2 regions of the Parafrigoribacterium mesophilum genome follow, and region 1 is predicted to be linked to the other one. Evidence: predicted binding sites of a transcription regulator. Region 1 holds the regulator's gene; the other holds the start of a gene.

Evidence for each region. The regulator HrcA, encoded in region 1, represses chaperone genes, less so after heat shock. The targets are predictions, from matches to a motif close to TTNGCACTCGNNNNNNNCGAGTGCNAA.
Region 2: a site for HrcA is predicted at 1,561-1,587, ahead of groES (co-chaperone GroES). Genes of this name have one in related genera too.

What each region holds. Positions count from the first base shown of each region.
Region 1 is NZ_JBDJAF010000001.1:472,983-487,962, forward strand. Features, by position in the region: gene ABFX56_RS02365 (PhoH family protein) at 1-1,042, opposite strand, end outside; gene ABFX56_RS02370 (histidine triad nucleotide-binding protein) at 1,032-1,388, opposite strand; gene ABFX56_RS02375 (16S rRNA (uracil(1498)-N(3))-methyltransferase) at 1,445-2,179, opposite strand; gene dnaJ (molecular chaperone DnaJ) at 2,184-3,281, opposite strand; gene hrcA (heat-inducible transcriptional repressor HrcA) at 3,362-4,384, opposite strand; gene ABFX56_RS02390 (DUF4870 domain-containing protein) at 4,585-4,977, shown strand; gene ABFX56_RS02395 (DUF4870 domain-containing protein) at 5,012-5,383, shown strand; gene hemW (radical SAM family heme chaperone HemW) at 5,425-6,648, opposite strand; gene lepA (translation elongation factor 4) at 6,653-8,521, opposite strand; gene rpsT (30S ribosomal protein S20) at 8,766-9,026, shown strand; gene holA (DNA polymerase III subunit delta) at 9,175-10,176, opposite strand; gene ABFX56_RS02420 (beta-ketoacyl-[acyl-carrier-protein] synthase family protein) at 10,179-11,423, opposite strand; gene ABFX56_RS02425 (class I adenylate-forming enzyme family protein) at 11,420-13,066, opposite strand; gene ABFX56_RS02430 (ComEC/Rec2 family competence protein) at 13,158-14,980, opposite strand, start outside.
Region 2 is NZ_JBDJAF010000002.1:41,300-56,279, reverse strand. Features, by position in the region: gene ABFX56_RS10380 (ABC transporter substrate-binding protein) at 1-81, opposite strand, end outside; gene rarD (EamA family transporter RarD) at 139-1,077, opposite strand; gene groES (co-chaperone GroES) at 1,182-1,478, opposite strand; gene ABFX56_RS10365 (THUMP-like domain-containing protein) at 1,728-2,915, shown strand; gene ABFX56_RS10360 (hypothetical protein) at 2,924-3,508, opposite strand; gene tsaD (tRNA (adenosine(37)-N6)-threonylcarbamoyltransferase complex transferase subunit TsaD) at 3,546-5,105, opposite strand; gene tsaB (tRNA (adenosine(37)-N6)-threonylcarbamoyltransferase complex dimerization subunit type 1 TsaB) at 5,102-5,737, opposite strand; gene tsaE (tRNA (adenosine(37)-N6)-threonylcarbamoyltransferase complex ATPase subunit type 1 TsaE) at 5,867-6,349, opposite strand; gene alr (alanine racemase) at 6,349-7,485, opposite strand; gene ABFX56_RS10335 (holo-ACP synthase) at 7,514-7,888, opposite strand; gene glmS (glutamine--fructose-6-phosphate transaminase (isomerizing)) at 7,938-9,791, opposite strand; gene coaA (type I pantothenate kinase) at 9,861-10,817, shown strand; gene glmM (phosphoglucosamine mutase) at 11,009-12,370, opposite strand; gene rpsI (30S ribosomal protein S9) at 12,392-12,877, opposite strand; gene rplM (50S ribosomal protein L13) at 12,905-13,351, opposite strand; gene truA (tRNA pseudouridine(38-40) synthase TruA) at 13,518-14,393, opposite strand; gene ABFX56_RS10300 (acyltransferase family protein) at 14,504-14,980, shown strand, end outside.

The sequences.
Region 1 (14,980 bases):
CGGACTCTCCCTCGGCGCGGGCCTCGCCCTGGCGAGGCGCCAGCCGCTGTGCCATGCGCTCGTTGTCGTACTTCGTGTAGGCGTCGACGATCCGGCCGACGAGGGTGTGCCGCACCACGTCGGCGCTGGTCAGGTAGGAGAAGTGCAGCTCGGGGATCGAATCGAGCACCCGGGTGACCAGCCGCAGCCCGCTGGCGCCGGTGGGCAGATCGATCTGGGTGATGTCGCCGGTGACCACCATCCTGGAGCCGAATCCGAGCCGGGTGAGGAACATCTTCATCTGCTCCGGCGTCGTGTTCTGCGCCTCGTCGAGCACGATGAACGAGTTGTTCAGCGTTCTGCCCCGCATGTAGGCCAGCGGCGCGACCTCGATGGTGCCAAGGCCGAGCAGTTTCACGACGACATCCGGGTCCATCATCTCGCCCAGCGCGTCGAAAAGCGGCCGCAGGTAGGGGTCGATCTTGTCGGTCAGGGTGCCCGGGAGGTAGCCGAGGCGCTCACCCGCCTCCACGGCCGGCCGGGTGAGGATGATGCGGTCGACCTCTTTGCGTTGCAGCGCCTGAACGGCCTTCGCCATGGCCAGATAGGTCTTGCCGGTGCCGGCCGGGCCGATGCCGAACACGATGGTGTTGTCGTCGATCGCGTCGACGTACTCCTTCTGACCCGCGGTGCGGGGACGGATGCTCTTGCCTCCGCGGGTGAGGATCGCCTGGCTGAGCAACTCGGCAGGGCTTGTGGACGGTTCACCGGCCAGGAACCGGGCCGATTCGCGCACCTCTGACGGGGCGAGGTCGTGACCGGTCTTCACCATCGTGATGAGTTCTTGCACCAGACGGTGGGCGGCCTGCACCTGCTCCTGCGGGCCGGTCAGCGTGATCTCGTTGCCGCGCGCGAGCACGTCCACGAGCGGGAACTGCTTCTCGACGGTGCGCAGTAACCGGTCCTCGGGGCCGAGAAGGCGGACCATGGCGACGTCGTCGACCCGCAACTGCACCCTGGCGCTGCCGGGCTCTCCCGCAAGGAAAATGTCGCTACTGGGCAAGGGTGCCTTCCGGCAACTCTCCGCCGAGAACGTGCGCGTGCACGTGGAACACCGTCTGTCCCGCCGAGGAGCCGGTGTTGAACACCAGCCGGAACTCGCCGTTGCTGAACTGCTTCGCCAGCTGATCGGCCGTCGCGACCAGTTCGGCCAGCAGGTTGGGGTTGGCCGCGGCCAATTCGGTGACGTTCCGGTAGTCGCCGGCCTTGGGCAAGACCAGGATGTGCACGGGGGCCTGCGGGGCGATGTCGTTGAAGGCGATGATGCGGTCGTTTTCGAACACGATGTCGGCGGGGATGTCCCGGTCGATGATCTTCGTGAAGATCGAACGCTCGTCGCTGTCTGCCATGTGCTCCATCGTAACCGCCGCGCCGTGATCACGCCCGGCCGGGCGAGCCGGTCCGCTCACCATCGCCCCAGCACACCGTTCAGTGCCGCGATCGCGGCGGGGCCCGCGGTGGAGGTGCGCAGCACCGCGTCCCCGAGGCGCACCGCGCGGGCGCCGGCCCGCGTCAGGGTGTCCAGTTCCTCCGGCGCGATCCCGCCCTCCGGGCCGACCACCAGCACCAGGTCCCTGGCGTCCTGCTCTGCTGCGACGGCGGTCAGGTTCAATTGCGCGCCCGGGGCGAGCACGAGCATCCGGGTCGCCTCGGCCTGTCGCGCGAGTTCGGTTGTGGTCAGTTGATCGGCCACCGCCGGGATCCACGGTCGCAGTGATTGCTTGGTGGCCTCTCGAACGATGCTGGCCCAGCGCTCGCGGCCCTTGTCCGCCTTGGCACCCTGCCAGCGCACGATCGAGCGTTGTGCCGCCCAGGGGATCACCGTGTCGACGCCGAGTTCGGTGGCCGCCTGAATCGCCAACTCGTCCCGGCCGCCCTTGGCCAGCGCCTGCACCAGGGTGAGCGTCGGTGCTGGCGCGGGGACCCGGCGCACCTCCTGGGCCCGGATCGCCAGCCGGTCCGCCGCCGCCTCCAGCACCGGGCCGGTGACCACCAGTCCGCTGCCGTTGCCGATCGAGAGGGTCTCGCCGACCCGAATCCGGCTGACGACCACGGCGTGCCGGGCTTCCGCGCCGAGGATCGACACCGTCGAGCCGACTGCGGCATCCGTCAGCTGCTCGTTCAGGTAGAAGTGCGCCATCCGGTTACAGGTTCAGGAACCGATCGCGCAGTTTCTGGAACATGCCCTGCTGGAACCGGGTCAAGGTCGGCGGCGTCACCTTGTGGCTGCGGGCGAACTGTTTGATCAGGTCCTGCTGCTTGTGGTCGAGTTTGGTCGGGGTGGCCACTTGGATGCCGATCTTGAGGTCGCCGCGGCCGCTGCCGCGCAGCCGGGTGATGCCGCGTTCCTTGATCGTGAGCACGTCGGAGCTTTGGATGCCGGGCCGGATGTCGACCCGCACCTCGCCGTCCAGGGTCTTCAGCGTTGCCGTGGTGCCCAGGATGGCATCGGACATCTGCACCTCGAGGGTCGCCAGGAGGTCGTCGCCGTTGCGGCTGAACACCTCGTGGTGGCGCACCTTGATTTCGAGGTACAGGTCGCCGTTCGGTCCGCCGGCCGGGCCGACCTCACCCTGGGAAGGCAGTTGCAGGCGCACACCGGTGTCGACGCCGGCGGGAATGTCGACCGGAATGCTGCGCCGGGCGCGCACTCGACCCTGGCCCTGGCAGGTCGCGCACGGGTTCGGGATGACGGTGCCGTAGCCGCGGCAGGTGGCGCACGGGCTGGAGGTCATCACGTTGCCCAGCAGTGAGCGCACGGCGCGTTGGATCTGGCCGGTCCCGTGGCAGATGTCGCAGGTCACCGGGCGGGTGCCGGGCGCGCAGCACGAACCGCCGCAGGTCTCGCAGAGCACGGCGGTGTCGACCTCCACGTCGCGGTGGGCGCCGAAGATGACCTCGTCGAGGTCGACCTCCACCCGCAGCAGCGCGTCCTGGCCGCGTTCTTTCCTGGACCGGGGACCCCTGGTGGTGCCGCCGCCGAAGAACGTCTCGAAGATGTCGCCGAAGCCGCCGAACCCGTTACCGCCGAACCCGGCTTGCGGGCCCAGGTCGTATTGCTGTCGCTGCTCGGGGTCGGACAGCACGTCGTAGGCGTGCGTGACGTCTTTGAACCGCTCGGAGGCATCCGCGCCGGGGTTGACGTCGGGGTGCAACTGTCGCGCCAGTTTGCGGTACGCCTTCTTGATTTGGTCCAGCGTGGCATCCCGCGGGACGCCCAGTACTTCGTAGTGGTCAGTCAATCCAGTTCCTCATTCGCCCCACGTGATGGGTTCGGCCGGCGCAGGGCGCGGCCTGCCGCCCAGGCGTGGTGGTCAGCGTGTCAATCGTCGCCCAGCAGGCGGGACAGGTAGCGCGCCACCGCACGCACCGCGGCCATGTTGTTCGAGTAATCCATTCTCGTCGGTCCGAGTACCCCGAGCCGAGCCAATTCGCCCCGCGAGGCCGTGTAGCCGGTGGTGAGCACGGATGCCTCTCCCAGTCCGAACTGCGCGTTCTCCCGTCCGATGCTCACCGAAACGCCGGTGCGGTCGGGCTCCATCTCGCCGAACAGTTTGAGCAGGGTGACCTGTTCTTCGATGGCTTCCAAGACCGGAAAGATGCTTCCGGCGAAGTCCTCTTCGGTGCGGACCAGGTTCGCGGTGCCGGCCATCACGAGCTTGTCATGCCGGCCGGCGGCGACCTGCTCCATCAAGCTGGTGACCACCTGGGTGACCATGGCCACGTGCCGCGCCGAGAACGTGGCGGGGATCTCCTTCAGCGCCGCACCGGCATCCGCCAGCCCGGTCCCGGCGATCGCGGCGTTCAACTTCGCACGCAGTTCCGCCACCAGCAGCTCGTCGAATTCTTCCCGAACGTCGATCAGTCGCTGCTCGACCCGCCCGGTATCCGTGATCAACACCGTCATGAGCCGCGTCGACCCCAGAGGCACCAGTTCGATGTGCCGCACCCGCGCGTGCGCGACGGACGGGTACTGCACCAGCGCGACCTGGTGGGTGAGCTGGGACAGCAGTCGCACCGTGCGCACCAGCACTTCGTCCATGTCGGCTGAGGCGCCGAGGAAGGTTTCGATCGCGTGCCGCTGGGCCTGGCTCAACGGTCGCAAGTCCGCGAGATGATCGACGAAGACACGGTAGCCCTTGTCGGTGGGGATGCGGCCCGACGAGGTGTGCGGCGCCACGATGAGGTCTTCCTCCTCCAAGAGCGCCATATCGTTGCGGATGGTGGCCGCCGACACGCCGAAGGCATGGCGGTCAACAATCGACTTCGACCCGACCGGCTCGCGAGACGCCACGTAGTCCTTCACGATGACGCGGAGGACATCGAGACCCCGCTCCGAAACCATCGCGCGCTCCCCTCCACTTAGCACTCGCATTATCCGACTGCCAATTCTACCGCGAGAGGGTCCGGTCGGGGGCATTGTGTGGCATCCGGGCGAACAGTACTCTCTGGGGTGAGTTCATGCGCGTGCCGGTTCGTGTGGCTTCGCGCCTGACCTGCCCCGGCTGCCATCGGCCGAGGTCGGCGTACCCGAAAGGCATGGCCATGACCGACACCAACCCGCCGCAGGCGGCGGCGCCGCTGACTGCGGAGGAAGACAAGCAGTGGGCGACGTTCGCGCACTTCGGCAACATCATCGTGTTGATCCCCGCCCTCATCATCTATGTCGTGTTCAAAGACCGCGGACGGCTGGTGCGCCAGGAGTCCACGGAAGCGCTGAACTGGACGATCAACGTGGCGGGCGCACTGGTCGCCATCTGGATCCTCGAGGCGATCTTCACGTTCATCCCGTTCGTCGGCTGGATCATCAATCTTCTGCTGTTGTTCGCCCTCTGGGCGCTGATCATCGTCAACGTGATCTTCGCCATCATGGGCGGTGTGAGAGTGAGCAATGGCGGCAGCTACCGCTATCCGGCGAACATCCGCTGGATCAAGTAGTGCGCCGAACCGGCCCGCTTGCTTTAATGGGCAGATGTCGCAGTCCACTCCACCCCCAGGCCCGTATCAGGCCGCTCAGCCGCTGAACCCAGCCGACGAGAAGCTGTGGTCGACACTCGTCCACATCGGTGGGATCTTCTTCTACTTCCTGCCCGCGCTCATCGGCTATCTACTGCTCAAAGACCGCGGGCCGTTCGTGCGGCAACACACGACCACGGCGCTGAATTTTCAGATCACGATCGCCATCGCCAGCATTATCGGTGGCATCACGACCGTCATCCTGATCGGTTTCCTGATCCTTGCCGCGGCCGCCATCGTGAACCTGGTGTTCAGCATCATCGCCGCGGTGGCCGCCAATCGGGGCGAGTACTACGAGTACCCGCTCGCCATCAAATTCGTCAAGTAGGCGCAGGCACCGATGGGCAGGCACCGATGGGCAGGCACCGATCAGTCCAGCAGCCTGCGCACCACGACATCGGCCAGCAGTCGTCCGGTGAGGGTCAGCACGACCCTGCCCTGGAACGCGGCTGACGGGTCCACGAGCCCTTCGGCGATGAGTCCGGCGACGGCGGTGCGGCCGGATGCGGTCAGTTCGCTGGTCGGGACGCCGTCGCGGATGCGACTGAGCAGCAGCACCCGCTCCACCCGGCGGGTCTGCGCATCCAGAGTCTCCCGGCCGGCCGCCGGCGACAAACCGGCGAGCACCCGCTCGGCGTAGGCGGCCGGATGCCTCACGTTCCACCAGCGCACCCCGCCGACGTGACTGTGCGCGCCCGGCCCGACGCCCCACCAGTCGTGACCCTGCCAGTAGGCCAGGTTGTGCCGCGACCGGTGTTCGTCGCCGGTGGCCCAGTTGCTCACCTCGTACCACTGGAATCCGGCGTCCGACAGCACCGCATCCGCGAGTTCGTACATGTCCGCCTGCAGATCTTCGTTGGGCTGCGCCACCTCGCCGCGCCGGATCTGCCTGGCCAGCTTCGTGCCGGTCTCAACGATCAGGCAGTACGCGGAGAGATGGTCGGGCTGCTGGGCGATGGCGGCGTGAAGTGAGCGCCGCCAGTCGTCGATGCTCTCGGAAGGGGTGCCGTAGATCAGGTCCAGGCTCACCTGAAGCCCGGCATCGCGGGCCCACCGCACGACGAGCGGAATCCGATCCGGGTCGTGGGTGCGTTCCAGCGTGGCGAGCACGTGCGGCACAGCCGACTGCATCCCGAACGACACCCGTGTGAATCCGGCGGCCTTCAACGCGAGCAGGTACCTAGCGTCAACGGAGTCCGGGTTGGCCTCGGTGGTCACCTCGGCGCCGGGCACCAATCCCCAGGTGTCCACGATGGTGTGGAACATGTCGGCGAGGTTCTCCACCGGCAGCAGCGTCGGTGTGCCGCCGCCGAAGAAGACCGTGGACACCGGCCGCGGCGGGATCGGCGTGCGTTCCAGCACGGTGCGGGCCTGGCCGAGCTCGAGGATGGCCTGGGCGGCGTAGTCGCTGCGCTTCACCCCTCGAAGTTCCGGGGCGGTGTAGGTGTTGAAGTCGCAGTATCCGCAGCGTGCCTTGCAAAACGGGACGTGTACATACACGCCGAAGTGGCGGTGCTCGGCCCCGACAGCCACCGAGTCCGGCAGCAGGCCGTCATCCGGGGCCGGGTCGGCGATCGGCAGAGCGCTTCCCACGCGCCTACTTCTTCTCTTTCTTCTCCGTGTCCCCGGTGAGGGCCGCCACGAACGCCTCCTGCGGCACCTCGACCCGGCCGACCATCTTCATCCGTTTCTTGCCCTCTTTTTGCTTCTCGAGCAGCTTGCGCTTGCGGGTGATGTCGCCGCCGTAGCACTTTGCGAGCACGTCTTTGCGCATCGCGCTGATGGACTCGCGGGCGATGATCCTGGCGCCGATCGCCGCCTGGATGGGCACCTCGAACTGCTGCCTCGGGATCAGCTTCTTCAGCCGCTCGGTCATCAGCACGCCGTAGGCGTATGCCTTGTCGCGGTGCACGATGGCGCTGAACGCGTCGACCGCTTCGCCCTGCAGCAGGATGTCGACCTTCACCAGATCGGCCTCCGCTTCACCGGCGGGCTCGTAGTCCAGCGACGCATAACCCTGCGTGCGGCTCTTCAGATGGTCGAAGAAGTCGAACACGATCTCGCCGAGCGGCATCGTGTAGTGCAGTTCGACGCGGTCTTCGCCGAGGTATTCCATGCCGAGCAGGGTGCCGCGACGGCTCTGGCACAGTTCCATGATGGTGCCGACGTAATCCTTCGGGGCCAGAATGGATGCCTTCACCATCGGCTCGGAGACGGACGCGATCTTGCCGTCGGGGAACTCGCTCGGGTTCGTGACGGTGTGCGACTTCTTGTCGTCGGTGGACACCTCGTAGATCACGCTGGGCGCGGTGGCGATGAGGTCGAGGCCGAACTCGCGCTCCAGTCGCTCGGTGACGATCTCCAGGTGCAACAGCCCCAAAAATCCGCAGCGGAAGCCGAAGCCCAGGGCGACGGATGTCTCCGGCTCGTACACGAGGGCGGCGTCGCTGAGCTTGAGCTTGTCCAATGCGTCGCGCAGCACGGGGAAGTCGGAGCCGTCGATCGGGTACAGCCCGGAGAACACCATCGGCTTCGGCTCGGCGTATCCCTTGAGCGCGGTCGCGGCCGGCTTCGTGGAGTTGGTGACGGTGTCGCCGACCTTGCTGAGGCGCACATCCTTGACCCCGGTGATGAGGTAGCCCACTTCGCCAACGCCGAGGCCCTTGGTGGGCACCGGTTCCGGGGCGCTGACCCCGATCTCGAGCAGCTCGTGGGTGCTGCCGGTGCTCATCATCACGATTCTCTCGCGGGGCGAAAGTTGGCCGTCCACCACGCGTACGTATGTGATCACGCCGCGGTAGGAGTCGTAGACAGAGTCGAAGATCATCGCCCTGGCGGGTGCGTCCGCGTCGCCGAGTGGGGGTGGGACCAATTCTGTGACCCGGTCCAGGAGTGCCTCGACGCCCTCGCCGGTTTTGCCCGAGACGCGCAGCACATCCTCTGGTCTGCCGCCGATCAGGCTGGCCAGTTCCTTGGCATACTTCTCCGGGTCCGCGGCGGGCAGGTCGATCTTGTTGAGCACCGGGATGATGGTGAGGTCGTGGTCCAAGGCGAGGTACAGGTTCGCGAGGGTCTGCGCTTCGATGCCCTGCGCGGCGTCGACGAGCAGGATGGCGCCCTCGCACGCGGCCAGGCTCCGGGAGACCTCGTATGTGAAATCCACGTGGCCGGGCGTGTCGATCATGTTCAGCGCATACACGGTCCCTGAGCCTGTCGAAGGGTCCACCAGCGACCACGGCATCCGTACCGCCTGGCTCTTGATGGTGATGCCGCGCTCACGCTCGATGTCCATCCGGTCCAGGTATTGGGCGCGCATGTCCCGGTCGCTGACCACCCCGGTGATCTGCAGCATCCGGTCGGCCAGGGTGGACTTACCGTGATCGATGTGCGCGATGATGCAGAAGTTGCGGATGCGTGCCGGGTCCGTCGACGCAGGCTCAAGCACCTTCACTGATTTCGGGCTCACGCGTTCCTCTTTGTCGATCCGGTCGCACAATTCTCCCATGCCCGCCCATTGTGCCCGTTCCGGCTAGGTGTTCCCGTTGCGCCGGGCACATTGAGCCGGAACGGGCACATTTGTGGCGGCATGAAAACTGGTAATGTTGCCTGTTGGCTTGCGCGCGACATCCGGGACCATCAGGATGTACACGCGAATCGCAGCTCGCAGAGGCTGCCCGAGAACTGTTCGATACACACAGAAGGTAGTACACGTGGCAAACATCAAGTCGCAGATCAAGCGCATCGGCACGAACAAGAAGGCCCAGGACCGCAACAAGGCGGTCAAGAGCGAGGTCAAGAGCGCGATCCGCGCCACCCGCGAGGCCATCGCCACCGGTGACGCCAAGAAGGCCGCGGCTGCGCTCACCGTCGCGTCGAAGAAGTTGGACAAGGCCGCCAGCAAGGGCGTGCTGCACAAGAACAACGTCGCGAACCGCAAGTCCGCGATCGCCAAAAAGGTCGCTGCGCTCTAGCCCGCCGCCCGCTGAAGGGCGCCACTACGAGGGGTCTCGACAAGCTCGACCACCGGTGGCGACCAGCACAACCACCGGACTGCGCGGCGCGACTACGAGGGGTCTCGACAAGCTCGACCACCGGTGATCACCGGCCTGCGCGGTGCGGTTAGCCGCGACGGCTGACCTGACCGATCATGCGCTCCAGGGCGAAGACGGGGTCCCGCCCGGTGCCCTTGACCTGGGCGTCCGTCTCGGCGAGCAGCTGGATCGCCGTACCCAGCCCGGCGTCGCTCCAACCCTGAAGGTCCCGCCGCGCCCGGTCGACCTGCCACGGAGCGAGGCCGAACTTCTGCGCCAACTGGGCCGACGAGCCGTGCCCACCGGACACCTTCGCCATCGTGCGAAGCTTGCTCGCAAATGCCGCCACCAGCGGAACCGGATCGGCGCCGGATGCCAGAGCGTGCCGCAGCAGGATCAGCGCTTCGCCGTGCCGTCCGGCGATGGCGACATCCGCCACCCGGAAGGCACTGGTCTCCACCCGGCCGGAATAGTACTTCTCCACGGTCCGTTCCGTCACGTCGTCGTCGACGTCCGACAATAACTGCTGGCAGGCCCCGGCCAATTCGGCCAGGTCGCCGGAGAACGCGGAGACGAGGGCGCGCAGCGCGCCCGGTGTCGCGCGTCGGCCGAGGGAGGAGAATTCCGCGGCGGCGAAGTCGAGCTTCTCCGAGTCCTTCTTCAGTTCCGCGCAGGTGATTTCGATGCCGCCGCCCAACCCCGCACGCACCGCATCCAGCAACTTCTTTCCGCGCACTCCCCCGGTGTGCCGCAGCACGAGATAGGTGTCGTCCGCCGGCGCCGATAGATAGCGCAGCGTCTCGGTCAGGAACGCATCACTGCATTTTTCGACGGCGGTGGCACGGATCATCCGCGGTTCGGCGAACAGGGAGGGGCTGGCCAAGGTGATCAATTCGCCGGGCACGTAACCGGAGGCATCCAGATCACTGACCTCGAGGCTGGGATCCTCAGCCTTGAGGATGTCGCGCAGTAGCCGGATGGCGCGGTCGGCCAGGAAGTCCTCCGGGCCCGAGACGAGCACAACGTGCGCCGGACGCACCTTGTCCCAGCTCAGGCGCGGAATCACCACGGCGGTTTTCGTTGCTGCCACGACTACACCCGGCCGAACACGACGACGCAGTTCTGACCGCCGAAACCGAACGCGTTCGTGGTCGCATACCGCACCGGCTGCTCCCGCGCCGTTCCCGGCACGTAGTCCAGAAAGCACTCCGGGTCGGCGGTGTCGTAATTGATCGTCGGCGGGATGACCCCCTGCGAAATAGACAGAGCGCAGAGCAGCCCGGCCAGTGCCCCGGCCGCGCCGATGAGGTGCCCGGTCATCGACTTGGGTGCGGAGACCGGCACCCGACGGGCGTGCTCACCGAACGCCGCGGCGATCGCCGCCGTTTCGGTACGGTCGTTGGCTCTGGTGGAGGTTCCATGCGCACAGATCATGTCGATGGCCGACTTGTCCAGCTGCGCGTTGGCCAGCGCCCGGGTGATAGCGAGCGCCGCGTACTTACCATTGGGCTCTGGAGCGACGATGTTGAAGCCGTCGCTGGTGAGCGCCCCGCCGACCACTTCCGCGTAGATGTGGGCACCCCGAGCCCTGGCGTGGGAAAGGAGTTCCATCGTGAAGACGACAGCGCCCTCGCCGAAGACGAAACCGTCGCGGTTCGCGTCGAACGGGCGGGACGCCTGCTGTGGTGAGTCGTTGCTCTGTGACAGCGCTCGCATCGCTGACAGTCCGGCGAACATTACCGGGGTGATCGCCGCGTCGACGCCTCCGGCGATGACCACGTCGGCGTCGCCGGCGAGCAGGATGCTGCGGGCCTCGAGCAAGGCGTAGGCGCCGCTCGCGCAGGCCAACGCGCTGGCGTTCACCGGTCCGTGCACGCCCAGATCGATGGCGATCTCGCATGCGGCCATGTTGGTCAACGCCGATGGAACGAAGCTGGGGCTGATCCGACGGGCCTCGCCGCGGCCGAGCAGGCCGGCGGCATCCGCGATCTCGGTGAATCCGGAGACGGCGCTGTTGACGACGACAGCGGCGTTCACCTCGTTCAGGTCCCGCCCAAGTCCGGCGTCGTCTACGGCTTCCTGAGCCGCCGCCACGGCCAGTTGGGAGGTGCGTGACGACCGGTTCGCGCGTTTCACCGACAACACCGTGGTCGGATCGAATCCCTTCACTTCGGCGGCGATGCGCGTGGGGAACTCAGTCGCGTCGAACTGGGTGATCAGGCCGACACCGCTGCGTCCGGAGGTGAGGCCGTCCCAGGTGTCCCGCCAGGTGTTCCCGAGGGGCGTCACGGCGCCCAGACCGGTGATGACGACCCGGTCGCTGTCGGATCTTGTCATAGGTGTTCCAACGCGCCGATCCGTTCGTCCTCGATCGCGGCCTCCGCCATCTTGAAGTGCATCTTCTTACCGGTAGCGGTCATCGGCAGTTCATCCACGAATCGGTACGCCCTCGGGCGTTTGAAGTTCGCGAGGGATTCGTCGGCCTTGCAGTGGGCATCCAGCGCCGCCGCCGTGAGCGTCTCGTCGCGGCTCACGACATAGGCGACGACTTTCTGCCCCCAGTGGGCGTCCGGCAGACCGACCACGATCGAGTTCGTCACGCCAGGGTACGTGCCGAGCACTTCTTCAACCTGAGCAGGATGCACGTTCTCGCCTCCGGAGATGATCATGTCGTCCTTGCGGCCGAGGATCGTCACGAAGCCGTCTTCGTCCCACACCGCGATGTCGCCAGGATACAGCCAGCCCTCGAAGAACTTCTCCTCGTCTTTGTCTGGCAGGTTCACGTAGGCGAACCCGGATTTCGGCGAACGCATGATGACTTCCCCGGCTTCCTGACCGTCCCTGGCCACCAGCTCGTCTGGCCGACCGCGGCGGCCTTCGAAGACCTTCACCACGGCCACGTCGTCGTCGGTGCACGCCCGTCCCGCACTGCCGGCCCGTGCCGGCAAATCCTCCGGACGCAGGAACGTGTTCCAGAACGCCTCGGTGGTTCCGTAGCCGTTGAAAATCCGAGGAGTGAGCAGCTGCTGGTAGCGCAGGATCGCGGCGCGTTCCATCGGGGACCCCATCGTGACGATGCCGGACAGCGTTGACAGGTCGCGCGGCGAGCGCTCCTGTTCGTCGGCGAGCATCGCCAGCGTGGTCGGGGCGCCGATGAGGAAGGTCAGCTGGTACTTTGCGACCCAGTCCAGCACGGTGGCCGCATCGAAATTCCGCAGCGGTACCACGGAGCCGCCGACGTAGAACACCGGGTTCGGCCCGCCCGAGTACAGACCGCCACGGTGGAACCACGGCGTCATGTTGAGCGTGCGGTCGTGCGGGGCGAGCGGGAAGTGCATGATCACGTCGTGTGCCGACATCACCTCCACGATGGACGGCAGGGCGACGCCCTTGGGCATGCCGGTGGTTCCGGAGGTGTAAAGCCTGGTGGTTTCCTCGTACACCGAGAAATCCGGTGGGAGCGCCGGCAGTTCGCCCGTCGCATCCTGGAGCGCGTCGTGGAACGGCACCGCTCCGGGTAGCGTTTCCTGCGCGCTGGAACCGCCGACCACCAGAAGCGCGGGGCTCGCTCCGCTCGTGGCCAGGGCGCGCTCGAAGTTGGCGACGACCTCCTGGTCGTAGACATAGACGAGCGGCTCGCTGTCCTCGATGATGTGGGCGATCTCCCCGGGCGCGAGCCGGTAGTTCACCGGCACACCGATGGCCGCCAGACGCTGCGTCGCCAGGTACAGGATGGCGAATTCCGGGCAGTTGAACAGCTGGTAGGCGACCCGGTCACCGCGGCCGACACCGAGGGCGGCCAGCGCCAGCGCGGCCCGCTCCACATCCGCGCCCAGCTGCCGGTAGGTCCACGTCCTGCCGCTGGGCGGGTCGATGATCGCGGTCTGATTCGGGAACCTGGACACATTTCTGCGGAACCCGGCGTCGTAGTTGAATTCGTGTTCGAAGTAGGCGCGGAATTTGGTGGCGTCGTAGGTCATGTGAATCTCCAAAGGAAGCGATTTCGGGGTGCTCCGGCCGCGCATCCAACCCCAGGTCGGTCAACCGTGAGTTTAGATCGTGGACGCCATCCTATTCCGTGGCCGGTGCCCTCGGCGAGTGCTCGCTCCACACCGTCACCGTGCCGCCAGCGGCCGGTGAGACCAGGATCATGCCCTGCCGATCGGTGCGCTCGGCGCTCGTCCCGACGGACGCGAGGATGCCCAGCAGTGCCGCCGTCGGATGTCCGTAGTCGTTGTGCGCGCCGACCCCGATGATGCCCACCCTGGCATGTGCCACCTGGTACATTCTGAGGTTCTGGTCGGCGGAGCCGTGGTGGGCCACCTTCACCACGTCGACCGGGCCGATCCGGTTCGCGGCCAGCACCCTGGCTTGCGGTTCCCGGCCCAGGTCCCCCAGAAAGAGAGAGCTGAGGCATCCGGACGCGCAGCCTCCGCCGCCGTGGAAGGCGATGGTCACGCTCGCGTCGTTGCCGGGTTGCACCGTGCCGAGCCGCGCTGGAGGCCACAGCACCCGCCAGTTGAGCTGACCGAGGGTGCCCGCCTCGCCCTGGGCCACCTCATCGACGTGAGCTCCGGATGCCGCGAGCGCCTGCCGGAGTTTTGTGTCGTGCGCGTCGGAGACCGGGCCGACCATGGCGCGGTCCACCCGACCGAAGACCGCGGCGGTCCCACCGACATGGTCGAGGTCGTAGTGGGTGAGCACGAGGAGCTGGATGCGGCCGATGCCGAGTTCGCGGAGGCACTTCTCCAGCGGTCTCGGGTCCGGTCCGGTGTCGACGAGCGCGACCTGACCGGCGCTGCGCACGAGCACGGCGTCGCCCTGTCCAATGTCGCAGGCGGCGATCTCCCAGTTGGCGGGTCTGGCCAACTGGCGCACGACCTGGTCGCCGACGACACCGCCCGTGTACACGACGAGGACCAGCACGAGAAGGGCTGCGGCGCCGCGCCGGGCGCGCGGCCAGCGGTCGCCGGCCAGCATGGCGAACAGGACGAGTGCGATCACCATGGCCGCCAGCGCGACACCGACGGCGCCGGGCAGCCACCGTGCCTGACTGCCGGGGAGCGCGGTGAAGAACCGCGCGACCGCGGCGATCCACGTGGACGGCAGCCATGCCGCAGCGGCCACGGCGTGTCCGAGCGGCGGCGCGATCGGGATCAGCAGGCACGCCGCCAAGCCGAGCACGGTCGCCAGCGGAGCGGCCGGTTCGCTGAGCAGGTTGGCGACCACGCCGTAGACCGGAATAGCGGGGTTCAGCAGGATGAGCACCGGCTGGCAGGCGATCTGTGCCGCCAACGGGATGGCGATCACCGCGGCGAGGGGGCGTGGCATCCCGCGGCCGAGCAGTGCGGTCAGCGGCCGCACGAGCAGGAGCAGCCCGGCCGTGGCCAGCACCGAGAGCAGGAACCCGTAGTTGCGGCACAGCCACGGGTCGATCGTGAGCAGGATGATCACCGCGAGCGAGAGCACCGGGATGCCGCGCAGCGAGCGCCCGCCCGCCATCGCGGCGAGAACCAGCGCTGCCATCACAGCGGCCCGCAACACGCTGGCCTGAGGGGTTACCAAAGCCACGAAGCCGACCAGTACGACCAGGGCACCGCCGACGCGCCAGTGACGAGGGATGCCGGCCGCGGCGCCGGCAATCATGACCAGCCCGATAATCACCGCGCAATTGGCGCCGGACACCGCGGTGAGGTGGCTCAGCGAGGTGGACTTCATCGCGGCGTCGAGGGTGACGTTCACCGCGCTGGTGTCGCCGATCGCCAGTCCGGGAAGCAGGTCGCCGCCGTCGCCGGGTAGCGAGCGTGATGCGCCGACGAAACCGGATCGCAGCGCGTTGGCCCAGTCCAGGTACCACGGCGGGTGCCCGATCACGCGCGGACTGCCCCGCGCGA
Region 2 (14,980 bases), on a different contig from region 1:
CGGCCCGCTCGTGCAGGCCGCGCAGGCCAACGATGCCGCCACGAAGACCGCGACCAATGAAATGGTGCGCGATCGAGGCATCCGGCATCCTTTCGTAGCCTGTGGTTTGCGGCTTCTGGGCGGAAGACTATCGAACGCTCAACCGGGTAACGGCAAGGCGCGGCGGGAACGGCCGGAGACCACCATGTCCACCGAGAGGATGATCAGCGCCATCCAGACCAGCGCGAACCCGATCCAGCGGGACGTCGGCATCGCCTCGTTCAGCACGAACGCGCCGATGACGAACTGCAGAATCGGAGTCAGGTACTGGATCAGTCCGATCGTGGTCAGCCGAAGCCGCCGGGCGGAGGCGGCGAACAGGAGCAGCGGGATCGCAGTGACGACTCCGGCGCTGAGCAGCAGCAAGGTGTTGGCCACGCTGATGTTGCCGAAGGTGATGCCGGTGGTCATTCCGACGAACACGAGCTCGGCCAGAGCGACCGGGACCAGCCAGGCGGTTTCAATGGTCAAACCGGTGAGCGCATCCACCTCACCCCCGACCGACTTCTTCGCATAGCCGTACAGTCCGAACGTGAACGCGAGGGCGAGGGCGATCCAGGGGAATGCTCCGTAGTTGATGGCGAGAACGAGCACCGCGACACCACTCAGCGCGACCGCCGTCCACTGCGCCGGCCGGAGCTTCTCGCGCAACAGCAGCACACCCAGGAGCACCGTGACGATGGGGTTGATGAAGTACCCGAGTGCTGCTTCGGTGACGTGCCCGCCGAGCACGGCAAGCACGTAGACCTGCCAGTTGCCGAAGATGAGGATGCCGGCGACGCCCAGCGTCAAAAAGAGCCTGGTCTGCCGAACCATGGCGAAAATCTTGTCCCATCGACGCAGCATCGTGATGACGATGAGGCAGAAGACGAACGAGAACAGCACCCGGTAGGCGACGATTTCGAACGGCCCGCTCGGCAGCAGCAGGAGGAAGTAGAGCGGGAACAGCCCCCAGAGGCCATACGCCGAGACGGCATAGGCAACACCGGACCGCTCGCGTGCTGCGAAGGCGGCGGAAGGAGCGGGCACTGTTCGCATGCTACTCCTGTCCTTGCGCGCCAAGGTACGCAAATGGCCCGTCCGGATCAACCGGACGGGCCATACGAGCGCTGAATCTATCGGCGCTTCAGCTGAGCGTGCCTCTAGCGCACCACGACCGCGAGCACGTCGCGGGCCGAGAGCACGAGCAGGTCTTCGCCGCTGTACTTGACCTCGGTTCCGCCGTACTTGGAGTAGATGACCTTGTCGCCCACGGCGATATCGAGCGGGACGCGGTTGCCGTTGTCGTCGATGCGCCCTGGACCCACGGCGAGAACTTCACCCTCCTGGGGCTTCTCCTTCGCGGTGTCAGGGATGACGAGACCGGATGCGGTGGTCTCCTCTGCATCGACCTGCTTTACTACAATGCGATCCTCGAGCGGCTTGATTGACACCGACACGGCTGACCTCTTTCTGAAGAACTTAGAAATCTCTGGTTAGCACTCTCACTGTGAGTGTGCCAGAACTACTGTACGGCCTCGGTTGGCACTCGGTCAATCCGAGTGCCAATTCAGGCCCCTGCCCCGCCCGCCTCCTAGCCACTCCCGCCCTTGGCGAAATGACGGAGTTTTGCTACCAGAGGACCCGGGATCGCGCGGTGCGGGCATCCCGATGACCAGATCTCCGTCATTTCGGATCAGAATGGGCGGATGGAAACTGCCGAGTTGCTCGAAGTGCTGTCGACCGAGGGGCTGAGCCTGCTCGACGACCTGCCGCCCTACGACTCGACGGCGGATGTGGTGCGCATGGTCAGCGCGCTGCGCGAGGCGGGGCACTCCCCCGCGCTCGTCTCGGCGGTACTGACCCAGTCGAAGCTTCGGCGGCACGCGACCCTCAAGTTCGGCGAGTTCGCCGACCGGATGCTGTTCACTCCGGCCGGACTGGAACAGGCGACCAGACTGTCGGTCGCCGCCGTGCACGCCGGCCGGTTCCGCTCGGCGGGGCTGAACCGCGTCGCCGACCTGGGCTGCGGAATCGGTGGTGACGCGCTGGCGCTGGCGGCGCTGGACATTCGGGTGACTGCGGTCGAACGGGACGAAGTCACCGCCGCGATCGCCGCATACAACCTCGCGCCGTGGCCGCACGCCACCGTGGTGCACGGAGACGCCGCCTCGTTCGTGCCGACAGAGGCCGACGGCGTCTACCTGGACCCCGCCCGGCGCACCTCGTCCCGCCGCCTGTCCGATCCAGCCGACTGGTCACCGTCGCTGGAGACGGCGTTCGCCTTCGCCGACCAACTGCCCACCGGGGTGAAACTGGCTCCCGGCATGGACCGCGCACTGATCCCAGCCCAGGCCGAAGCACAGTGGGTTTCCGTGGACCGGGAGGTGGTCGAGGTGTCGCTGTGGTTCGGCGCTCTGGCCAGGCCCGGCATCCGTCGCAGCGCGCTGCTGCTCGGAAAACACGGCAGCGCCGAACTGGCGGCGGGTGAGGACAGCACGGACGCGCCGGTCGGTGCGCTCGGGCAGTACCTTTATGAGCCGGATGGCGCGGTGATCCGCGCCCGGCTGATCGGCGACCTGGCGCGGGATTTGGGCGCATCCATGATCAGCGACGGGATCGCCTATCTGAGCTCAGACACGCGGGTCGACACGCCGTTCGCCACGCGGTTCCGCATCCTCGACCGGCTGCCGTGGGACGAGCGGACGCTGAAGAAGACCCTGACGCAGCGCGGTATCGGTGCCGTGGAGATCAAGAAGCGGGGGGCGGATGTCGACCCGGCGACGCTGCGGAAAAGACTCGGATTGAAGGGCAAGGGCAGCGCGACGGTGGTGATTACCCGGGTGGCCGGACGCCACTGCGTGCTCATCGTCGAGCGCGACGGTGAAATTCGGTAGCCCGACGCTCAGGGAGTCGGAACCGGAACGCCGGTGCTGACTGCCGCTCCGAACGCGAACAGCAAGATGAGCGGGATGAGGATGAGCAGGCTGAGCAGGATGGCCGCGAATCCGGAGATGATGCCGACCAGCCACATCCACTTGGGCGCCTGTGGCTCCCGGTTCTTGGCGATGAAGCCGATGATCACGGCGGCGATCGCGCCAAGGAAGCCGAGCACCGGGACCCAGCAGAAGACGAGGCTGGCAAGCCCGACGATGAACGAGGTGAGACTCAGAGTTTGTTTCGGGGCGGGATCGCGCGTGCCGTACGCGGTTTGCGTCCCGTATGGGGCAGCAGCAGGGCCCGCGCCGTAGGCGGTGGCGCCTGGCGCGCCACCGCGATGGTCATCACGATGGTCACCGCGATAGTCACCGCGTACGTCGTCGAGGAGCGGTGGCTCTTCCGGCGGCGCACCGGGTCCCGGTGGAGGATTCGTCGGTGGGGTGGTGGGCGGAGTCGGCGGCGGTACCGTCGGCGGCGGGGTGCTGGGTGGGAGATCCGGGTCGGTCATGACGTCTCCGTTCGGGGTAGACACGTTAGTGTTGCGGGCCATGCTGACACCCTGAACTGCGCGTGTCAATGGGTCGCTTTCAGGCCTGAATGGTGGTCACCGGGAGGGTGGAGTCCGCGCCGAAACCGAGCCCGGACGGCCCCCGTCCGGCCATCACCAACTGCGCGCCGAGCGCCGCGATCATCGCGCCGTTGTCGGTGCACAGCGACAGCGGCGGCACCCGCAGTTCGATCCCGTGGGCGGCGCAGCGTTCGGCGGCCACCTCGCGCAGTCGGGCGTTGGCGATGACGCCGCCGCCGAGCAGGAGGCGCGGGATGCCGAAGTCCAGGCAGGCGGCGACAGCCTTCGCGGTGAGCACGTCGACGACGGCCTCGCGGAAGCTGGCAGCGGTGTCGGCCATCGGTACCGGCTCACCGGCATCCGTTCGCTGTTCCACCCACCTGGCGACCGCCGTCTTGAGTCCCGAGAATGAGAAGTCGTAGCGGTGCTTCTCGAGGTCCTTGGGGCGGCTGAGCCCTCGGGGGAAACGGATGGCATCCGGGTTGCCGCCCGCAGCGACCCGGTCGATGTGCGGTCCGCCGGGATAGGGCAGGCCGAGCAACCTGGCCACCTTGTCGAACGCCTCGCCGGCCGCGTCGTCGATGGTCTCGCCGAGCAGTTCCACGTCCGAGACGAGGTCGCGCACCAGCAGCAGCGAGGTGTGCCCGCCGGAGACCAGCAGGGCGATGGTGGGGTATTCCAGCGGTCCGGACACCTGGGAGGAGTCACCGTGGCGCAGCACGTCAGCGCCGACGTGACCGACCAGGTGGTTGACGGCGTAGAGCGGCGTGTCCAGGGCGATGGCGAGCGCCTTCGCCGCCCCCACCCCTACCATGAGCGCGCCGGCGAGCCCTGGGCCGCTGGTGACGGCGATCGCGTCCAGTTCCCGGAGGGTGACGCCGGCCCGGTCGAGCGCGGCCGTCAGGCTCGGGGTGAGCGCTTCGAGGTGGGCGCGCGCCGCGATCTCGGGGACCACGCCGCCGTAGCGGGCATGCTCGTCCATGGACGACGCGATCACGTTGGCGAGCAGGGTGTCGCCGCGCACGATGCCGATTCCGGTCTCGTCGCAACTGGTCTCGATGCCGAGCACGAGCGGGCTGTTCCCGGCCGGGACACCCACCGCCGGGGCGATCCGGGGTTCCGGCACGGTCAGGCGCATGGTCAGCGCGTCGACGCCGTCCGGCTGGTAGTACGCCACGCGCACGCCGATCTGCTCGAATCCCAGGGTGCGGTACAGGTTCTGTGCCGCGGGGTTGTCCGCCCGCACCTCGAGGAACACCTGCCGCGCACCGCGATGACGCGCCTCGGTGATCAGCGAGAGCATCAGCACGCGTCCCAGTCCGGCGCGGCGGGAGGCCTCAGCGACCGCGATGGTCTGGATGTCGGCATCGCCGGCGCCCGACGGGGCGAACAGTCCGGCGTAGCCGTCGATCGTCTCCGGGGTTTCCGGGTCGAAGGCCACGAGGTAGTAGCACTGTGGATTCAGCAGGTCGCGCTTCATGGTGGCTGTCGACCAGGCATCCGCGGTGAAGATCGACTTCTCCAGCACCATGATCGTCGCGAGGTCCGCAGGTCTGGCCCGGCGCAGCTGCCAGGTCACTGGCTGACCCGCTTCATCGAGGTCGGCACCGTCACATCCGGCGAGCGCAGATAGAGCGGAGCCGGACCGGCGAACGCTCTGCCGTGCCGGTGCAGTGCCTCGGCGAGCAGGCCGACGGATGCCGCGGACACCTCGGTGGCATCCAGCCGTTCGTAGCGCGGGTAATCGGTGACGGCCTCCGCGAGATCGCCGGGTCGGGACAGTCCGGGGTCGTCGACCCGCTGGGGGATTCCGGTGGCGTCGACGCCGCTGTAGGCGGACCAGTACACCTCGCGGCGGCGTGCGTCGGTGACCACCAGCAGCGGGCCGGTGAAACCCTCGGCGTAGCGGCCGAACGCTACCGCGTCGTGGCTGACCACCCGCAGCAGTGACTTCCCGGCTCCCAGCGCGAACGCCTGCGCGGCCGCGATGCCCACGCGCAGGCCGGTGAATGGACCCGGTCCCATCCCCACGGCGACTGCGGAGAGCGTCGCGGCCGTAACCTGTGACTGTGTGAGGCTTTCGGCAATCAGCGTCCCGATCACTTCGGCGTGCGAGCGGGTGCCGGATTCGTGTCGCAGGGCGAGAGTGCCCCGGTCCGGGTCGACCACCGCGACGCTGGTGCCTGCGGAGGTATCGATGGCGAGAAGCACCCCGCCAGTCTAATTTGCCCGGCCGCTCGCATCCGGCCGCCGCCTGGCCGCCGCATGCACCGAGCGATGCTGTTCCGGACCAGACCGCCCGCCGCGGCGGGCTCAATGGTCCGGAATGGTATCGGTGGGTTACAGCACGACGCCGGCCCAGCGCGGCCCGTGCCCGGTGATGGTGACTTCGCGCGGTTCGGCGGCGTCCTCGAAAACGGTTCCTGGCCCGTCAGCGCCCGCGCCGCCCTTCGGCCGGTCGATCCGCACGGCAAGCCAGGAATCGGCGAGGCCGTCCAGCATCCCCTCTGCCCATTCCACCACGACGATGGATCCTTCGAAGTCGATGTCGAGGTCTTCCAGCTCGTCGGCGCCGGCGAGCCGGTAGGCGTCCACGTGGACGAGCGGCACGCCGCCGGGCCGCGGATGCGTCCTGGCGAGCACGAAGGTGGGGCTGGCTACCGCGCCGCGTACGCCGAGGGCGTGGCCGAGGCCGCGGGTCAGGGTGGTCTTGCCCGCCCCCAGCTCGCCGGTGAGGGCCACGATGTCGCCTGCGGCCAACTGCCCGGCGATCCGGCCACCCAGCTCTTCCATCTGCTCGGGGGTGTCGATGGTGAGCCGCATCACTCGCCTCCGCTGTAGGTGCGCTGGATGCGACCGCCCAGGCGTGTCACAATCTCGTAGTTGATGGTGTCGGCGCTGCGCGCCCAGTCATCGGCGGACGGCACGCCCGTGCGCGGGTCGCCGAACAGGATCGCTCGATCGCCCACCTCGGCGGTGTCGTCGCCGAGGTCGACGATGATCTGGTCCATGGCGACCCGGCCGGCGATGCAGTAGGTTCTGCCGTTGATCCAGACCGGGCCGCGGCCGGAGGCGTGCCGGGGCACGCCGTCGCCGTAACCGAGCGGCACGAGCGCCAGGGTGCTGTCCCGGCCGGTGTGGAAGGTGTGCCCGTAGGACACGCCGCTGCCGGCTGGCACCCGCTTGACCGACACGACGGCGGCGCTCAGTTCCAGAGCTGGGCGCAGTGACCGCCCGAGCTCACCAGCGCGCATCGTGTCGTCCTCGAACGGCAGCAGCCCGTAAATGCCGAGCCCGACACGCACCAGATCGAATCGACACTGCGGCCACTCCAGCGCTCCGGCGGTGGCCGCGAGATGGGTGAGCGGCGGATTCAGTCCCGCCGCCCGTGCGAGGTTGAGGGCCTCCCGGAACGCATCCAGCTGGGTGGCATCCGCCTCGGCTCCCGCGTTGGCGAGGTGGCTGAAAATGCCGGTAATGGTGAGGGCGCCGCGGCGTTCGTAGTCGGCCGCCGCGGCGAAGAGGCGCTCCCAAAGCTGCGGCATCGCGCCGTTGCGGCTGAGTCCGGTGTCGACCTTGATCTGCATCCTGGGCACGTCCGGGCCGAGCGCGTGCAGCTGCGCCAGTGCCTCCACCTGCTCGAGGGTGCTGACGCCGATGTCGATGCCTGCGGCCACCGCGGGGCCGAAATCCTGCTCCGGAGCGTGCATCCAGGTCAGGATGGGTTCGCGGATCCCGGCGGCACGCAGTTCGAGAGCCTCGGGAATGTCGAGCACGCCGAGCCAGTCGGCGCCGCCGCGCACGGCCGCGCGCGCCGACTCGACAGCGCCGTGGCCGAAACCGTCCGCCTTCACGACGGCCATGAAGTGGGCGGTCCCGATCGCCTGACGCAATACTCGAACGTTGTGCGAGATCGCCGAAAGATCGATGTGCGCTTCGCGCAGGGGTCGTACGCTCACCGTGGGCCCCGGGTCGCGCGCGGCATACTCACGCCGGACCCTCGGCGATCACATAGGCGATGGCCAGTCCGCCGTCATGACTCAAGGACAGGTGCAGCCGGCTGACGCCGCAGCGTTGAAGGATGCCGGCCATGGCGCCGTACACCGCGAACGATGGGTTGCCCAACGGATCCGAGACGACCCGCATGTCGTGCCAGCGCATCCCGGTCGAGTCGCCTACCGCCTTGATCAGGGCCTCCTTGGCCGCGAACCGACCGGCCAGGGAGCGCAACGGCAGCGGCCGGCCGGCGGCGGTGACCGTTTCCTGCTTGGTGAACAGCCGGTTCAGCAGCGCCGGGGTGCGTGAGGCGGCGCGGTCGAACCTGGCGAGGTCCACCAGGTCCACGCCGATGCCGACGATCACGGCGCTACTCCCACCACGGCCCTAGTTTTAGCACGGCGCTGGCACGAGGTCACTCCACCGTCACCGATTTGGCCAGGTTGCGGGGCTGGTCCACGTCCAGCCCCTTGGCCGCCGCCAGTTCCATGGCGAAGATCTGCAGCGGTACCACCGACAGCAGCGGTTGGAACAGGGTGGAGGCGACGGGAACGGCGAACACGACGTCAGCATACGGCAGCACGGCCGCGTCGCCTTTTTCTGCGATCGCGAGGACTCTGGCGCCGCGCGCCCGGATCTCCTGGATGTTCGAGATGACCTTCGGATGCAACGAGCCGTCCTCGCGGGGGCTCGGCACGATCACGAAGACCGGCTGGCCCGGTTCGATGAGCGCGATGGGCCCGTGTTTGAGTTCCCCGGCGGCAAACCCCTCGGCGTGGATGTAGGCGAGTTCCTTCAGTTTCAGGGCACCCTCCAGCGCGACCGGGAACCCGACGTGGCGGCCGAGGAAGAGCACCGCGCGGGTGTCGGACATCCAGCGGGCCAGCTGGCGGATCTCCTCGTGCTGCTCCAGCACGACGGCGAGCTGGGCAGGGACGGCGTGGAGTTCCTCCAGCTGCGCAGCGACCTCGCCGGATGAGAGGGTGCCGCGGAGGGCGGCCAGGTGCAGGCCGAACAGGTACAGGGCGGTGACCTGGGCGACGAACGCCTTGGTGGAGGCGACGGCGACTTCGGGGCCGGCGTGTGTGTAGAGCACCGCATCCGATTCGCGGGCAATGGTGGCGCCCTGGGTGTTGCAGATCGACAGGGTATGCGCGCCGGCCTGGATGGCGAACTTGACCGCCATCAGGGTGTCCATCGTTTCCCCGGATTGGCTGATTGAGACGACCAGCGTTCGCGGGTCGAGGATTGGGTCGCGGTACCGGAATTCGTGCGAGAGGTCGACCTCGACCGGGATGCGCGCCCATTTCTCGATCGCGTATTTGCCCAGCATTCCCGCATAGGACGCGGTGCCGCAGCCGATGATGACGATGCGGTCGATGTCTCGCAGCACCTCGGCCAACCCGTCGAGTTCGGCGAGCTGCAAGGTACCGTCACTGCTGCGGCCGAGCAGGGTGTTCGCGATCGCCTCCGGCTCTTCGCTGATTTCCTTGGCCATGAAGCTGGACCAACCGCCCTTTTCGGCGGCGGAGGCGTCCCAGGCGACGGTGAACTCCTCGGTGTCCACCGGCGTGCCGTCGAAGTCGGTGACGGTGACCTGTTGCGCGGTGATGGTGACGATCTGATCTTGGCCGATCGCCACGGCCCGTTGGGTGTGTTCCACGAACGCGGCGACGTCGGAGCCGAGGAAGTTCTCGCCGTCACCCAAACCGATCACCAGCGGGGAGTTGCGCCGCGCGCCGACTACGACGCCGGGCTGGTCCTGGTGCACCGCGAGCAGCGTGAAGGCGCCGTGCAGCCGGGCAACGACCCGGCGCAGGGCCTCGGTGACGTCGCCGGTGTCGCGGTAGGCGTTGCCGACGAGCAGCGCGGCCACCTCGCTGTCGGTTTCGCTGGTGAACACCGTGTCAGGATGTTCCGCGAGCAGCTCGGCCTTGAGCTCGTCGAAGTTCTCGATGATGCCGTTGTGGATCAGGGCGAGTTTGCCGTCGTCGCCGAGGTGCGGGTGCGCGTTGGCGTCGGTGGGACCGCCGTGCGTGGCCCAACGCGTGTGACCGATGCCGGTGGCACCGTCGTTCATCGGATCGGCGTCCAGATCGCCGACGAGCATCTGCAGTTTGCCGGCGCGTTTGCGCGTGTTCAGGATGCCGGATGCGTCGATCACCGCGATGCCGGCGGAGTCGTAACCGCGGTATTCCAGGCGCCGCAGGCCCCCGAGGAGCACCTCAACACTGCGGTCGGTGCCGACGTAGCCCACGATTCCACACATGGAACACGATTTTACGGTACCTGTACCGCGCATCGTCGTCGGGCATCCGTCGGGCTAGTCTGGTCACCTATGCCTGAGTCGGGATCGCACGGCGCGAACAGCGAGCACTCCACTCCCTTCGTGGAGATCCCGCGCAGCTATTGGGCCGAGCTTGCGCCGTCCACGACGCTGCCGCTGAGCCCCACCGAAATCGTCGAATTGAGCGGACTGGGCGACCGGCTCTCGCTCGAAGAGGTGGCCGAGGTCTACCTGCCGCTGAGCAAGCTGCTCACCCTGTACGCGGTGGGCGCGCAGCGGCTGCATCAGTCAACCAGCAGCTTCCTGAGGCGGCCGAGTGAGCGGACCCCGTTCGTGATTGGAGTGGCCGGGTCGGTGGCGGTCGGCAAGTCGACGATTTCGCGGCTGCTGCGGGAGCTGCTCTCCCGGTGGGAGGACACGCCGCGGGTGGAGCTGCTCACCACCGACGGGTTCCTGCTGCCGAACGCAGAGTTGGAGCGGCGCGGGCTGATGGACCGGAAGGGATTCCCGGAGTCGTACGACCGTCGCGCGTTGCTGCGGTTCGTGAGCAAGGTGAAAAGCGGTGCCGCCGAGGTGCGCGCGCCGTTCTACTCGCATTTGAGCTACGACATCTCGCCCGGCGCCGAGATCGTGGTGCGGCAACCGGACATCCTCATCGTCGAGGGGCTCAACGTGCTGCAACCGCCTACCAGCGGGCACGGCTTGGCGATCAGCGACCTGTTCGACTTCACCGTCTACGTGGATGCCAGGACGTCGGACATCGCCACCTGGTACGAGGAGCGCTTCCTCAAACTGCAGCGCGGCGCGTTCGCGAACCCCAAGTCGTACTTCCATCGATACTCGACGCTGAGCCCGGAGCAGGCGCGTGCGAAGGCTAGGGACATCTGGAACCGTATCAACGAGCCGAACCTGACCCGGAACATCCTGCCCACCCGCTCGCGGGCCACCCTGGTGCTGCGCAAGAACGCCAGTCACGCCGTCAAGAGCATCCTGCTCCGCAAGATCTGACCCCCGCCCCGGGCGACACCCCGCCTCAACCCGTCCCTCACCCCCCCGTTCACACCCCGTCTCAAGGAGTTTCTGTCTTCCGAGAGCCGGCGTATTGGGATCCGGGCCCCCTCCGGACAGAATTTCCTTGAGAGGGGATTAAGTCTTGTGTCGGGTTTAGGGAAGATCCGGGTTTAGGGAAGTTCCGGGAGCTACAGGGCGAGTTGCTTGCGCACCACGTCGGCCAGCGCCTGCGCGATCTCGTCCGCCAAGCTGCGGTCGGATGCCTCGACCATCACGCGCACGAGCGGCTCAGTCCCCGAGGGGCGCAGCACGACCCGCCCGTCAGCGCCAAGCCGTCCCTCTGCCAGCCCGACGGCGGCCGCGATCGTCTCATCCCCGTTGAGCCGGTGGTGGGCAACGCCCTTCACGTTGACCATCACCTGGGGGTACACGGTCATCACCTGAGCGAGCTCTGCAAGTGATTTTCCGGTACGCGCCATCTCGGCGAGCAGGTGCAACCCGGTGAGGATCCCGTCGCCGGTCGTCGCGTAGTCGGTCATGATGACGTGCCCGGACTGCTCGCCCCCCAAGCTGAAGCCGCCGCTGTTGAGGGTTTCCAGCACGTAACGGTCGCCGACCTTGGTCTGCAGCATCGAAATGCCGTGCGCCTCCATGGCAAAACGCAGCCCCAGGTTGCTCATCACCGTGGCGACGAGGGTGTCCTGGCGCAGCAGGCCCCGCTCCTTCATCGACACCGCCAGGATGGCCATGATCTGGTCACCGTCGACCACGCGTCCCAAGTGATCGATGGCCAGGCAGCGGTCCGCGTCGCCGTCGTGGGCGATGCCGACGTCTGCGCCGTACTCGAGCACCGCCTTGGCGAGGTTATCGAGGTGGGTCGACCCGACGCCGTCATTGATGTTGATGCCGTCGGGGTCTGCGCCGATCACCGTGACCTTCGCGCCGGCGTTCACGAACGCGTCCGGCGACGGTCCTGCAGCGGCCCCGTTGGCGCAGTCGAGTACGACATGGATGCCGTCGAGTCGGTTCGGCAACGACGCGAGCAGGTGCACTACGTAGCGGTCTTCGGCATCCGCGAACCGGCTGATGCGGCCGACGCCGCCACCGGTCGGAGCCAGTTTGCGGCCGGCCATGGCCGCCTCGATGCGGTCCTCGACCTCATCGGGGAGTTTGGTTCCACCGGCGGCGAAAAACTTGATGCCGTTGTCCGGTGCCGGATTGTGCGAGGCGGAGACCATCACCCCGAAGTCGGCGTCGATGTCGGCGATCAAGAACGCCGTCGCCGGGGTCGGAATCACCCCGGCGTCAAGCACGTCAACGCCGGAACTCGCCAGGCCGGCGGACACCGCTGCCGCGATGAACTCGCCAGAAATCCGCGGGTCGCGCGCGACGACGGCCACGGGCCTTCGGCCGGATGCGCGGCGTGCGTCGGCGCGGTGTCCCTTGTCGAACACGGACGCCGCACCCTGAGCAAGACTCAGGGCGAGTTCGACCGTCAGGGTGTCGTTGGCGAGCCCGCGGACACCGTCGGTACCAAAAATGCGAGGCATAGTCGCTCAGCTACGAGCAGACTAGCGCTTCGAGAACTGCGGAGCCTTACGGGCCTTCTTGAGTCCAGCCTTCTTGCGTTCCTTCACTCGCGGGTCCCGGCTGAGGAAGCCGACCTTCTTGAGTGCGGGACGGTTGTTTTCGCGATCGATCTCGTTGAGCGCCCGGGCGATGCCCAGCCGCAACGCGCCGGCTTGACCCGAGGGGCCGCCGCCGGTGATGCGGGCGATCACGTCGTAGCTGCCGAGCAGGTCCAGCACCTTGAACGGGTCGTTGATCAGCTGCTGGTGCAGCTTGTTGGGGAAGTAGTCGGCCAGCTCGCGGCCGTTGACCGTGATGACGCCGGTCCCGGGCTTGATGCGCACGCGGGCGATTGCCTGCTTGCGGCGGCCGACTGCTGCGCCGGGAACGTTGAGCACCGCGCGCGCGGCCTTGGGTGCGGCCTCGGCCGGCGTTTGCGTCGAATAGCTCTCAGGAGCCTGTTCGATGGAGTCTGCGATTGTCGCCATGGGAATCCTTAAGCTGGTCGGTCGGCGCTACTGCGCGACCTGGTTGATGGTGAAGATTTTGGGCTGCTGTGCGGCGTGCGGGTGCTCTGGCCCCGCGTACACCTTCAGCTTGGCGAACTGGCCGCGGCCGATCGAGTTCTTCGGGAGCATCCCGCGGATGGCTTTCTCCACGGCCCGGGTGGGGTGCCGCTCGAGCATCTCGGCGTAGTTGCTCGAGGTCAAGCCGCCCGGGTATCCCGAGTGGCGGTAAGCCAGCTTCTTGACGAGCTTGGAGCCGGTCAGGGCCACCTTCTCGGCATTGATGATGATGACGAAGTCGCCGGTGTCCATGTGGGGGGCGAAGGTCGGCTTGTGCTTGCCGCGCAGCAGTACGGCTGCCTGGCTGGCGAGCCGACCGAGCACGACGTCTGTTGCGTCGATGATCAACCAGTCACGCTGGATGTCGTCGGGCTTGGGGGAATAGGTGCGCGTCACAGTAGTGCTGCTCTCTGATCGAAATGAGGTGTTCGTGAATCCCGCTCCGTGGTGCGTTCACGTGGGTAACGCAACCGGTGGAGGGCTCAAGTTCGGATGTCCGGCTGAACAAGCGCAGGCACCAAGGATCAACATTAGACTATGGCGCGGTCACCGTGCAAACCGATCACTCTGCCGACCCGATCGGTTCGCGGCGGGCGCGGGTCTGCAGCGCCCGGATGTGCAGTTGCGCGGCATCCGGGTACCGCACCTCGGTGAGGGTGAGGCCGCGTGCCGGCGCCACCTTGAACGCGCTGGTGCGCGTCGCCTCGGTGCGCAGCGCCACGAGATCACGGCCGTCCAGTTTGCCCTCCCCCACGGCCAGGCAGGCCCCCACCAGGGCGCGCACCATGCCGTGGCAAAAGGCATCCGCGGTGACATCGGCGACCAGCACCCCGTCGCCCTGCCTCGCCCAGGAGAACTGCTGCAGGGTGCGGATGGTCGTGGCGCCGTCGCGGGCCTTGCAGTACGCGGCCCAGTCGTGCAGCCCGGTCAGCGAGCGGGCGGCGGTGTCCATCAGCTCGCCGTCGAGGGTGCGCGGATACCAGAGGGTGAAGCCGCGCTCGAGAGGATTTCGCGGGGCCGCCGCGGCCGCCACCCGGTAGCGATAGCTCCGGGACAGGGCGGAGAAGCGGGCATCGAAGCCTGGCGGAGCGATCGCAGACGCGGTGATCACCACATCGGAGTGGAGCCCGGCGATCCCGTTGAGACGGGTTGCCAGCGCCGTGGCGCCTGCGGTTGCGGAGGGCCCGCGCCGGGTGAGGGAGGAGAGTTGCTCCTCGGTGAGGTCGAGGTGCGCCACCTGACCGAGGGCGTGCACCCCGGCGTCGGTACGGCCGGCGACGGTCAGAGTGGGCGCCGGGGGATGCCGGTGGAAGATCGTGGCGAGCCGCTGCTCGAGTTCGCCCTGCACGGTGCGCAGCGCCGGTTGACGCGCCCAACCGTTGAACGCGCCGCCGTCGTAGGCGATATCCAATCGGATGCGCGTTGTCGGCAGGTCCACCCCACGAGTCTAGGGGCGCAGCATCGCGGTACCCACGGCGGCGGGCATTGTGCGAGCCCTGGTCGAAGTTGACCTGACGGCGGAGGTCCGGAAGCATCGAAGAAGAACCCATGACGAAATCCCCCGCTGCTCCGCCGATCGCCGCATCCGGAGCCTCACGTTTCGCAGGACTCGACGGACTGCGCGCCATCGCTGTCGTGCTGGTCATGGTGTTCCACCTCAGCCCCGGATTCGTACCGGGTGGCTACCTGGGCGTCGACGTGTTCTTCGTCATCAGCGGCTTCCTGATCACGGCGCTGCTGCTGCGCGAGAAAACGAAGACCGGCCGGATCGCCTTGGCCAATTTCTGGCGCCGGCGGGCCCGGCGACTGCTCCCGGCGCTCGGGTTGTTGCTGCTGGTCTGCGGCAGCGCCGCCTGGGCGGTCGGTGGCGACGTGCTCATCGGCCTGGGCAGGCAGGTGCTGGGCGCCGTCAGCTTCAGCAGCAACTGGCTGGCCATCGCCGACGGAACCAGCTACTTCGACGAAACCACACCCGAATTGTTCCGCAACCTCTGGTCGCTGGCCGTTGAAGAGCAGTTCTACCTG